3 regions of the Hydrogenophaga electricum genome follow, and region 2 is predicted to be linked to each of the others. Evidence: predicted binding sites of a transcription regulator. Region 2 holds the regulator's gene; each other region holds the start of a gene.
What was found. The regulator LexA, encoded in region 2, represses DNA repair genes until DNA is damaged. The targets are predictions, from matches to a motif close to ACTGTATNNNNATACAGT.
Positions count from the first base shown of each region.

Region 1: a site for LexA is predicted at 1,280-1,297, ahead of recA (recombinase RecA). Genes of this name have one in related genera too.
Region 3: a site for LexA is predicted at 1,346-1,363, ahead of QQK43_RS01095 (DNA topoisomerase IV subunit B). Genes of this name have one in related genera too.

Region 1 is NZ_BSPB01000027.1:15,683-18,955, reverse strand. Features, by position in the region: gene QQK43_RS15060 (ABC transporter ATP-binding protein) at 1-594, opposite strand, end outside; gene QQK43_RS15055 (MarR family winged helix-turn-helix transcriptional regulator) at 710-1,198, opposite strand; gene recA (recombinase RecA) at 1,341-2,447, shown strand; gene recX (recombination regulator RecX) at 2,456-2,905, shown strand; gene argC (N-acetyl-gamma-glutamyl-phosphate reductase) at 3,007-3,273, opposite strand, start outside.
Region 2 is NZ_BSPB01000002.1:211,319-214,591, reverse strand. Features, by position in the region: gene QQK43_RS02310 (D-2-hydroxyacid dehydrogenase family protein) at 1-220, opposite strand, end outside; gene QQK43_RS02305 (hypothetical protein) at 311-682, opposite strand; gene lexA (transcriptional repressor LexA) at 815-1,483, opposite strand; gene QQK43_RS02295 (asparaginase) at 1,612-2,595, shown strand; gene adk (adenylate kinase) at 2,657-3,273, opposite strand, start outside.
Region 3 is NZ_BSPB01000001.1:236,029-239,301, forward strand. Features, by position in the region: gene QQK43_RS01090 (MFS transporter) at 1-1,215, opposite strand, end outside; gene QQK43_RS01095 (DNA topoisomerase IV subunit B) at 1,396-3,273, shown strand, end outside.

The DNA of each region.
Region 1 (3,273 bases), on a different contig from region 2:
GCCGTTTTCCTTGACGGTGCGGGCCAGGTCCTGCTGCAGGATCATCTTGGTCTGGGCGTCCAGAGCGGAGAAGGGTTCGTCCATCAGCAGCACCAGCGGGTCGACCGCCAGCGTGCGGGCCATGGCGGCGCGCTGGCGCATGCCGCCCGAGAGCTGGTTGGGGTAATGGCCCTCGAAGCCTTTGAGGTGGCACTGGGCCAGCAGACGGGTCGAGATGACGCGCCGCTCGGCAGCCTTCACACCGCGCAGCTCCAGGCCGAATTCCACGTTCTGCGCGATGGTGCGCCAGGGCATCAGCAGGTCCTTCTGCAGCATGAAGGCCACGTGCATGTTCGGCCCGGCCACCACCTCGCCACCCACCTTCACCGTGCCCGCCGACGGTCTGGACAGGCCGGCGCCCATGTTCAGCAGCGTGCTCTTGCCACAGCCGGAAGGCCCGATGATGGAGACCACCTCGCCCTGTGCGATCGACAGGTTGACGTCGCGGGCGGCGAGCACGTCGGGCGCGCCGTTGCGGCCAGGGAAACGCTTGTCCACGCCGATGAACTCGATCGCGGGCACACGGGAAGCGGAGGCGGTGGAGGAAGCGTTCATGGCGGTGCGATTGGTTTACTAATGAAACGTTGATTCATTACGGAATCAATCGTAGTCCTGCCCTGTGACGCTGTGGGCAAATGCCGATCAAAAAACTGGGGTATTGGCGGACCGATCAGGTCCGGTAGGCCTCCAGGCCGAGGGTCACGACCGTGGCCACCTCGGGGCCGACGAGGGCGCGGAATTCGGCTTCCGCCTGGGCCACCGCCTGTCGGAAGGCCGCCAGCCACAGCAGGCCCGTGGCGGTGAAGACGATGCGGCGGGCGCGGGCGTCCAGCGGGTCGGGCTCGCGCCGCACCAGGCCCCAGGCTTCGCACTGGTCCACCAGGGTGCCCATGGCCTGTTTGCTCATGCCGGCACTGGCCGCAAGTTCGGTCAGGCGCGAGCCCTGCAAGGCCAGGTGGCGGGTGATGTGGATGTGCGCGGCGCCCACCTGCTGCCGCGCCGCCAGGTTCGACAGTGCCAGCGGCACATGCGGGTTGTGCGCCATCAGGTTCAGCACGCGTTCGTCGAAGCGCCGCAACGCTTCGCCCAGCAGCCGGCCCAGGTGGCTGGCGCGCCAGCGGTCGTCGAGTTCGGTCGGGCTGGGCTGCTCAATGCTCACGGTTCAAATGATAAGTCAAACTGACCAAAAATCCTGAAATCAAACAGGTATTCCTCGATAAACTCCTGTTCAAGCATCCAGCCTGTATGAAAAAACAAGCCACGGTGCCTCCCCATTTCAATCCCCGCACAGGAGCATTCCCATGGACGCAGCCGTGAAGAACAACGCCCTCAACAGCGAAAAGGCCAAGGCCTTGCAGGCCGCGCTGGCCCAGATCGAAAAGCAGTTCGGCAAGGGCACGATCATGAAGCTCGGCGAAGGCGAACAGATCGAGGACATCCAGGTCGTCTCCACCGGCTCGCTGGGCCTGGACATCGCGCTCGGCGTTGGCGGCCTACCGCGCGGCCGCGTGATCGAGATCTACGGCCCGGAATCGTCGGGCAAGACCACGCTGACGCTGCAGGTCATCGCCGAAATGCAGAAGCTCGGTGGCACCTGCGCCTTCGTCGACGCGGAACACGCGCTGGACGTGCAGTACGCCCAGAAGCTGGGGGTCGAGCTGCCGGAGCTGCTCATCAGCCAGCCCGACACCGGCGAGCAGGCGCTGGAAATCGTCGATTCGCTGGTGCGCTCCGGCGCGGTCGATCTGGTTGTCGTCGACTCGGTGGCCGCGCTCACGCCCAAGGCGGAAATCGAAGGCGAAATGGGCGATCAACTGCCCGGCCTGCAGGCGCGCCTGATGAGCCAGGCGCTGCGCAAGCTCACCGCTACCATCAAGAAGACCAACTGCACGGTGATCTTCATCAACCAGATCCGCATGAAGATCGGCGTGATGTTCGGCAGCCCCGAAACCACCACCGGGGGCAACGCGCTCAAGTTCTACGCCTCGGTGCGCCTGGACATCCGCCGCACCGGCACGATCAAGAAGGGCGAAGAGGCCATCGGTAACGAAACCAAGGTCAAGGTGGTCAAGAACAAGGTCGCGCCCCCGTTCAAGACGGCCGAATTCGACATCCTGTTCGGGGAAGGCATCAGCCGCGAGGGCGAGATCCTGGACCTCGGGGTGGTGCACAAGGCGATCGAAAAATCCGGCGCCTGGTACGCCTACGGTGGCGAGAAGATCGGCCAGGGTCGCGACAACGCGCGCGAGTTCCTCAAAGAGAACCCGGACCTGCGCGTGGAAATCGAGAACAAGGTGCGTGAAGCGCTGGGTGTGCCGCTGCTGCCGGTCGATGGGGCGCCCGAAGAGGCGGCGCCAGCCAAGGGCCGCAAGGGCAAGGCGGCTGCTGACACCGAGGCGGCCGAATAAGGCCACCCGTGGGTTTCGAGACGCTTTCGCTCAAGGGCCGCGCACTGCGGCTGCTGGCCGGCCGCGAACATTCGCGCGCCGAGCTGGAGAAAAAGCTGGCGGCCCACGAAGTCGAGGAAGGCGAACTGCAGCGGGCGCTGGACGAGTTGGAGGCCAAAGGCTTCATCAACGAGCAGCGCGTGGTCGACTCGGTGCTGCACCGCCGTGCTGCGCGTCTGGGGGCTGGCCGTGTCAAGCAGGAATTGCAGGCCAAAGGCATCGGTGCCGAAGCGGTGGCCGAGGCGGTGGAGGCGCTGCGCGCCACCGAGGTGGCGCGTGCCCGCGAAGTCTGGCGCAAGAAGTTCGGCGAAGCGGCGGCCGACACCGCGGGGCGTGCCCGGCAGATGCGCTTCCTGGCCTCGCGCGGTTTTGGCACCGAAGCGATCCGCCGCGTCGTGACGGGCGGCGACGAGGACTGATCGGCGGGCGGGTCGGGCGATGAGCCCGATCCGAGGCTGGCACCGCCGGCATTGGCCGGCAGGGCCCTGCTCTCTGAAGGCGAGCGGCGACTGGTGCCGGGTTAAAGCCCGAGCATGAGCTGCAGGTTCTGCACCGCCGCACCGCTGGCGCCCTTGCCCAGGTTGTCCAGGCGGGCGATCAGCACCGCGTGGCGGTGGATTTCGTTGGCGAAGACGCGCAACTCCAGCTGGTTGGTGTCGTTGAGCGCCGTGGCGTCCAGCTTGCCGCTGTCGGTGGCGGGTTCCACGCTCACCCAGCCGCCTTCGGCGCGGCTGGGGGCGTAATGCGCCACCAGGGCATCGTGCAGGTCGCTCGCTTTGGGGCGACC
Region 2 (3,273 bases):
CGATGAGTTTGAGCCGGGGCAGCTTCTCCACGAGCTGCCGGCTGATCTGGCTGCGCTCGCGGATCAGCACCAGCACATCGGCATCACGCAGGCGGACGGAAAGCTGTCCCACGCCCTTGACGGTGTTGGTGAAGACCTTGGCAGGATAAGGTTCGAGCTTTTCGGCGCAGCGCAGCTTGCGGACAACGTCTTGGTAGTCGTCCAGGATCACAATATTCATGGGACGCTATTGTGCCCGCAAGCCCTTCCCGGTCCTTGCTACAAGCTGTATATGTGGGCCCGCCCCTGACGCAGCCAGGCCCTGGCCTGATCAGGCCGCTTTCACTGCGTGTTGCTGCGACTCCAGTGCCACCAGACGGTCCAGTTCGGTGCAGACATCGTGCATGCGGCCAGAGATCACCAGGCGGCCTTCCTGGCCGTGTTGACGCACCAGCAAGGGCTGGCGACGAGCCTTATCCAGGCGATGCACGTTGGAACGGGAAAGTGCCTGCTGCTTCGAGAGTTGGGGGGAGGGCGCCGCAGGTGTGGACGGCTTGGCATGCAGCCAGCCGGCACGTGAAAAAAGCTGCACGATCCGGGCCGAGCGCTCGCGCCTGACGATGGGCGCAGGCTCCAGCGCGAGCCAGCTATCGATCAGGCGCAAAGGGGCACGCCAGGTATTGCGAGCAAAAGGGATTCCCATGTGAAACTCCAGGCAAGGGGTTGAACACAGGCAGGATTGAAAAAAGTTCGCCCGCGCAGGGATGTGCCCGAGGAGTTGTCAACTCCCCGCGCAACCGCCCGCCACCTGCACCGGCGATGAAGACCGGTAGGGTCAGATCAGGAAACTGTTGCGGATCAGGCCCACAGCCAAACCTTCGATTTCGAAAGGTTCACCTGGCTCCACCACGATGGTGCGGAAGTCGGGATTTTCGGCGTGCAGTTCGATGCGGTCGTCGCGCCGCATGAAACGCTTGACCGTCACGTCGTCACCCAGCCGGGCCACGACGATCTGGCCGTTGCGCGCATCGCGTGTGGACTGCACGGCCAGCAGGTCCCCATCCATGATGCCGACGTCGCGCATGGACATGCCCCGCACACGCAGCAGATAGTCGGGCTGGCGCTGGAACAGGCTGCGCTCGACGTGGTAGGTCTGATCGACGTGCTCCTGGGCGAGAATCGGCGAGCCGGCTGCCACCCGGCCGATCAGCGGCAGCGCCAGCTGGGCCAGGCCCGGGAGGGTGAGCTGGTGTTCGCGGGCTTCGTTGATGGAACGCAGATCACGCCCGCGAAGACGGATGCCCCGGGAGGTGCCGCTGACCAGCTCGATCACCCCTTTGCGGGCCAGGGCCTGCAAGTGCTCTTCGGCCGCATTGGCCGATTTGAAGCCGAGCTCGGCCGCGATTTCTGCGCGCGTCGGCGGGGCACCGGTGCTGGCAATGGCTTTCTGGATCAGCTCCAGAATCTGCTGCTGGCGGGCCGTGAGCTTGGGCGAGGAGAGCAAGGGGTCCAACATGACGTACCTTTCGGAAAACCGGCGAGACATCGGGCTGATGCCGGAAGACCGCCGATCAAAGTGACTGTTTTCTTATCCAGTAACTGTATTTTTACCCAGTTCAAGGAGTTTCGCAAGTGCCCCATCACACAGACGACCTGCTGACCGTCCCGCCCGACTGCAAGGTGGTGATTCTGGGCACCGGGGGCACCATTGCCGGGCGTTCGGTCGGTGCCGATGACCCCGTGGCCTACGTGGCCGGACAGGTGGCGGTGCGCGATCTGGTCGCCGGCGTGCCGGCGCTGGCACAGTGGCCGCTGGCCCTGGAACAGGTGGCCCAGGTTGACAGCAAGGACATGGGGCTGCCGGTCTGGCAGCGGTTGGTGCGGGCGGTCGAGTTGCACATGGCGCAGCCGTCCATAGCGGGCATCGTCATCACCCATGGCACGGACACCCTGGAGGAAACCGCCTACCTGCTTCAACGGGTGCTGCAGCCAGCCAAACCGGTCGTGCTGACCTGTGCCATGCGCCCGGCGACGGCGCTGGTGCCCGACGGCCCCCAGAATTTGCTTGATGCCGTGGTCGTGGCAGCAGATGCGCAGGCGCGTGGTGTGCTGGCCGTCTGTGCCGGGCAGATTCACCGCGCCGAGCATGTGGCCAAGGTGCACAGTTACCGGCTGGACGCCTTCTCTTCGGGCGATGCCGGACCGGCCGGCTGCGTGGAGGCGGGACAGGTCCGCTGGTTTCAGCCGCTCGCCTTGCCCGAAGCACCGGACACCCGCTTGCTGGCTGCTTTTCTCGCGGCACCGGCGTTGCCGAAGGTGCCGCTGCTCACCAGCCATGCCGATGCCGATGGCGACCTGGTGCGGGCCTTGTTGACGCTGGCGCCCGAGGGTCTGCTGGTCGCCGGCACCGGCAACGGGACCCTGCACGACAACCTGGTGGCGGCCTTGCTGGAAGCGCAGCACGCAGGCGTGCGGGTGGTGCGTGCGAGCCGGTGCGCACAGGGGCGGGCCATGCCGGATGATCGCAACCCATTTCCGGTCGCGGCCCCGCTCAATGCGCCCAAAGCCCGTCTGGCGCTGGCCTTGGACCTCCTTGCAGAACGCAGCGGACGCTGACGACAGGCGGCCACAAAAAAAGCCCGGCAAAGGCCGGGCTTGGCGGGAGCGGGAAGAAGGCTTACTGGGCCAGTGCCGCCAGGGCGCGCGAGGTGATCTCTTCCACGGTGCCCATACCGCTGATGGCGCGGTACTTCGGTGCCGCGGCCGCATCGGCCTGTGCCCAGTTGCGGTAATAGTCCACCAGCGGGCGGGTCTGGGCGCTGTAGACCTCCAGACGCTTCTGGACCGTTTCTTCCTTGTCGTCATCGCGCTGGATCAGCGGTTCGCCGGTCACGTCGTCCACACCGTCCACCTTGGGCGGGTTGAACTTGACGTGGTAAGTGCGGCCGCTGGCCGGATGGGAACGCCGGCCGCTCATGCGCTCGATGATGGCATCGAAAGGCACATCGATCTCGAGCACGTAATCGAGCTTGACACCTGCAGCCTTCATCGCATCGGCCTGGGGGATGGTGCGGGGGAAACCGTCGAACAGGAAACCGCCGGCACAGTCGGGCTGGGCGATGCGTTCCTTGACCAGGTTGATGATCAGGTCGTCGCTGACGAGGCCACCGGATTCCATGACCGCCTTGGCCTGCAGACCCAGGGGCGTGCCGGCCTTGACCGCGGCGCGCAGCATGTCGCCGGTGGAGATTTGCGGGATACCGTACTTCTGGCAAATGAAAGCGGCTTGTGTGC
Region 3 (3,273 bases), on a different contig from region 2:
GCGCCGGATGGCCGACTCGCGCACCGGCAGGTTGATCAGCGCGGCAAACACCCCCAGCGCGATGGCGATGTACCAGACGACGTCGTAGCTGCCCGTGCGGTCGTAGAGCAGGCCGCCGAGCCACACGCCCATGAAGCTGCCGATCTGGTGGCTGAAAAACACGAACCCGCCGAGCATGGACAGGTGCGCCACGCCGAAGATCTGCGCCACCACGGCGTTGGTCGGCGGCACGGTGGACAGCCACAGCACACCCATGACGGCCGAGAACACATACACGCTCATCGGTGTCAGTGGCGCCCAAAGGAACACCAGGATGACCACGGCACGCGCCAGGTAGATGAATGCCAGGATGTGGCGTTTGGCCAGGCGCTGGCCGAGCACGCCGGCGGCATAGGTGCCGAAGACGTTGAACAGACCGATCAGCGCCAGCGCGTAGCTGGCCACCTGGGGCGACAGGCCGTGGTCCTTGAGGTAGCTGGGCATGTGCACGCCGATGAACACCACCTGGAAGCCGCAGACGAAGTAGCCCGCCATCAGCAGCTGGAAACTGCGGTAGCCGAAGGCCTCGCGCAGGGCCTGCACGATGGTCTGCTCGCGGTGCTGCGCCGCGCCCGTGCCGAAGCCGGGTTCACGCAGGTACAGCGACAGCGGCATGATCAGCAGGGCCGCCGCCGCGAGGACGAGCAGCGCCTGCTGCCAGCCGAAACCGCTGATCAGCCAGCCTTCGACCGGCACCATGAGGAACTGGCCGAAAGAGCCGGCCGCCGCGGCCACGCCCATGGCCCAGGAGCGGCGTTCGGCCGGGATCTGGCGCCCGATCACGCCATAGATGACCGCATAGGTGGTGCCGGCCTGGGCCGCGCCGATCAGCACCCCGGCGGTCAGCGAGAACAGCAGCGGCGTGGACGACAGGGCCATGCCCATGAGGCCGAAGGCGTACAGGACCGCGCCCACCAGCAGCACGCGGAACGCCCCGAAGCGGTCGGCCGCCATGCCGGCGAAGATGCCGAAGAGGCCCCAGGACAGGTTCTGGATCGCCAGTGCGAAGGCAAAGGTTTCCCGGGTCCAGCCCTGGGCTTGGGTGATCGGTTGCAGCCACAGGCCGAAGCCGTGGCGGATGCCCATCGACAGGGTGACGATGGCGGCGCCGCAGGCGAGCACCTGCATGGCAGACAGCCGCTGAGGCGCGGCGGAGGAAGCGGAAGTGGCGGACATAGCCGGCAAATGTAGCCAATCCGTCCGGAATCGGCATGCACCTGCGCGTCTCAGGGTCATGAAATCACTGCGGGCGATTGATGATCCGCCGGCATCAACGCAGGAGTTCGCCTTTCGTGTGCATTTTTGATCTGTGCTTTCATACAGTGTTTTGTGCGGGGCACCTTACAATCCGCCGCCATGGCAACCCAATCAAGCGACTATTCCGAAGGCTCCATCCGCGTTCTCAAAGGGTTGGAGCCGGTCAAGCAGCGGCCGGGCATGTACACCCGTACCGACAACCCGCTGCACATCATTCAGGAAGTGCTGGACAACGCCGCCGACGAGGCGCTGGCCGGGTTCGGCAAGAAGATCAAGGTCACGCTGCATGGCGACGGCTCGGTCAGCGTGGAAGACGACGGGCGCGGCATTCCGTTCGGTCTGCATCCGGAAGAAAAGGCCCCGGTGATCGAACTGGTCTACACCCGGCTGCACGCGGGCGGCAAGTTCGACAAGGGCAAGGGCGGCGCCTACAGCTTTTCAGGGGGGCTGCACGGCGTGGGTGTGAGCGTGACCAACGCCCTGTCGAGCCGGCTGGAAGTCGCCAGTTTCCGCGAAGGCCAGGTGGCGCGCCTGGCCTTTGCCGGTGGCGACGTGATCGAGCCGCTGGTGGTGGTGCCCAAGGGCGAGGGCGATCGCCGGCAGGGCACCACGGTGCGCGCCTGGCCCGACGCCAAATACTTCGACGCGGCCACGCTGCCGCTGGGCGAGCTGACCCACCTGCTGCGCAGCAAGGCCGTGCTGATGCCGGGTGTGCAGGTGACGCTGGTCAACGAAAAGACCCGCGACACCCAGAGCTGGCAGTACAAGGGCGGGCTGCGCGACTACCTGCAGCAGACGCTGACCACCGATCCGGTGATCCCGGTGTTCGACGGCGAAGGTTACGCCGACAGCAAGGACGACACGTTCGCCGAAGGCGAGGGCGCGGGCTGGTGTGTGGCGTTCACCGAAGACGGTGCGCCGGTGCGCGAGAGTTACGTCAACCTCATTCCCACCAGCGCGGGCGGCACCCACGACAGCGGTCTGCGTGACGGCCTGTTCCAGGCGGTCAAGAGCTTCATCGAGCTGCACGCGCTGCTGCCCAAGGGCGTGAAGCTCCTGCCCGAGGACGTGTTCGCGCGGGCTTCGTACGTGCTCAGCGCCAAGGTGCTGGACCCGCAGTTCCAGGGCCAGGTCAAGGAAAAACTCAACTCCCGCGACGCGGTGCGCCTGGTGTCCAATTTCGTCAAGCCGGCGCTGGAGCTCTGGTTGAACCAGCACGTCGAATACGGCAAGAAGCTGGCCGAGCTGGCCATCAAGGCGGCGCAGACGCGCCAGCGCGCCGGGCAGAAGGTCGAGAAGCGCAAGGGTTCGGGCGTGGCCGTGCTGCCGGGCAAGCTGACCGATTGCGAGAGCCGCGACATCGCCCACAACGAGCTGTTCCTGGTGGAGGGCGACTCGGCCGGCGGCAGCGCCAAGATGGGCCGCGACAAGGAATGCCAGGCGGTGCTGCCGCTGCGCGGCAAGGTGCTCAACACCTGGGAGGTCGAGCGCGACCGCCTGTTCGCCAACACCGAAATCCACGACATCTCGGTCGCCATCGGCGTCGACCCGCACGGGCCGGCCGATTCACCGGACCTGAGCGGCCTGCGCTACGGCAAGGTCTGCATCCTGAGCGACGCCGACGTCGACGGCTCGCACATCCAGGTGCTGCTGCTGACGCTGTTCTTCCGCCATTTTCCCAAGCTGATCGAGACCGGGCACGTGTACGTGGCGCGGCCGCCGCTGTTCCGGGTGGATGTGCCGGCGCGCGGCAAGAAGCCCGCCAGCAAGCAGTACGCGCTGGACGAGGGCGAGCTCAACGCCATCCTCGACAAGTGCGCCAAGGACGGGGTGCCGCGCGAGAAGTGCCAGATCAGCCGCTTCAAGGGGCTGGGCGAAATGAACGCCGAACAGCTGTGGGACACCACGCTCAACCCCGACACGCGCCGCCTGATGCCCGTGGCGCTGGGCGCGCTCGACTTCGCCGGCACCGAGGCC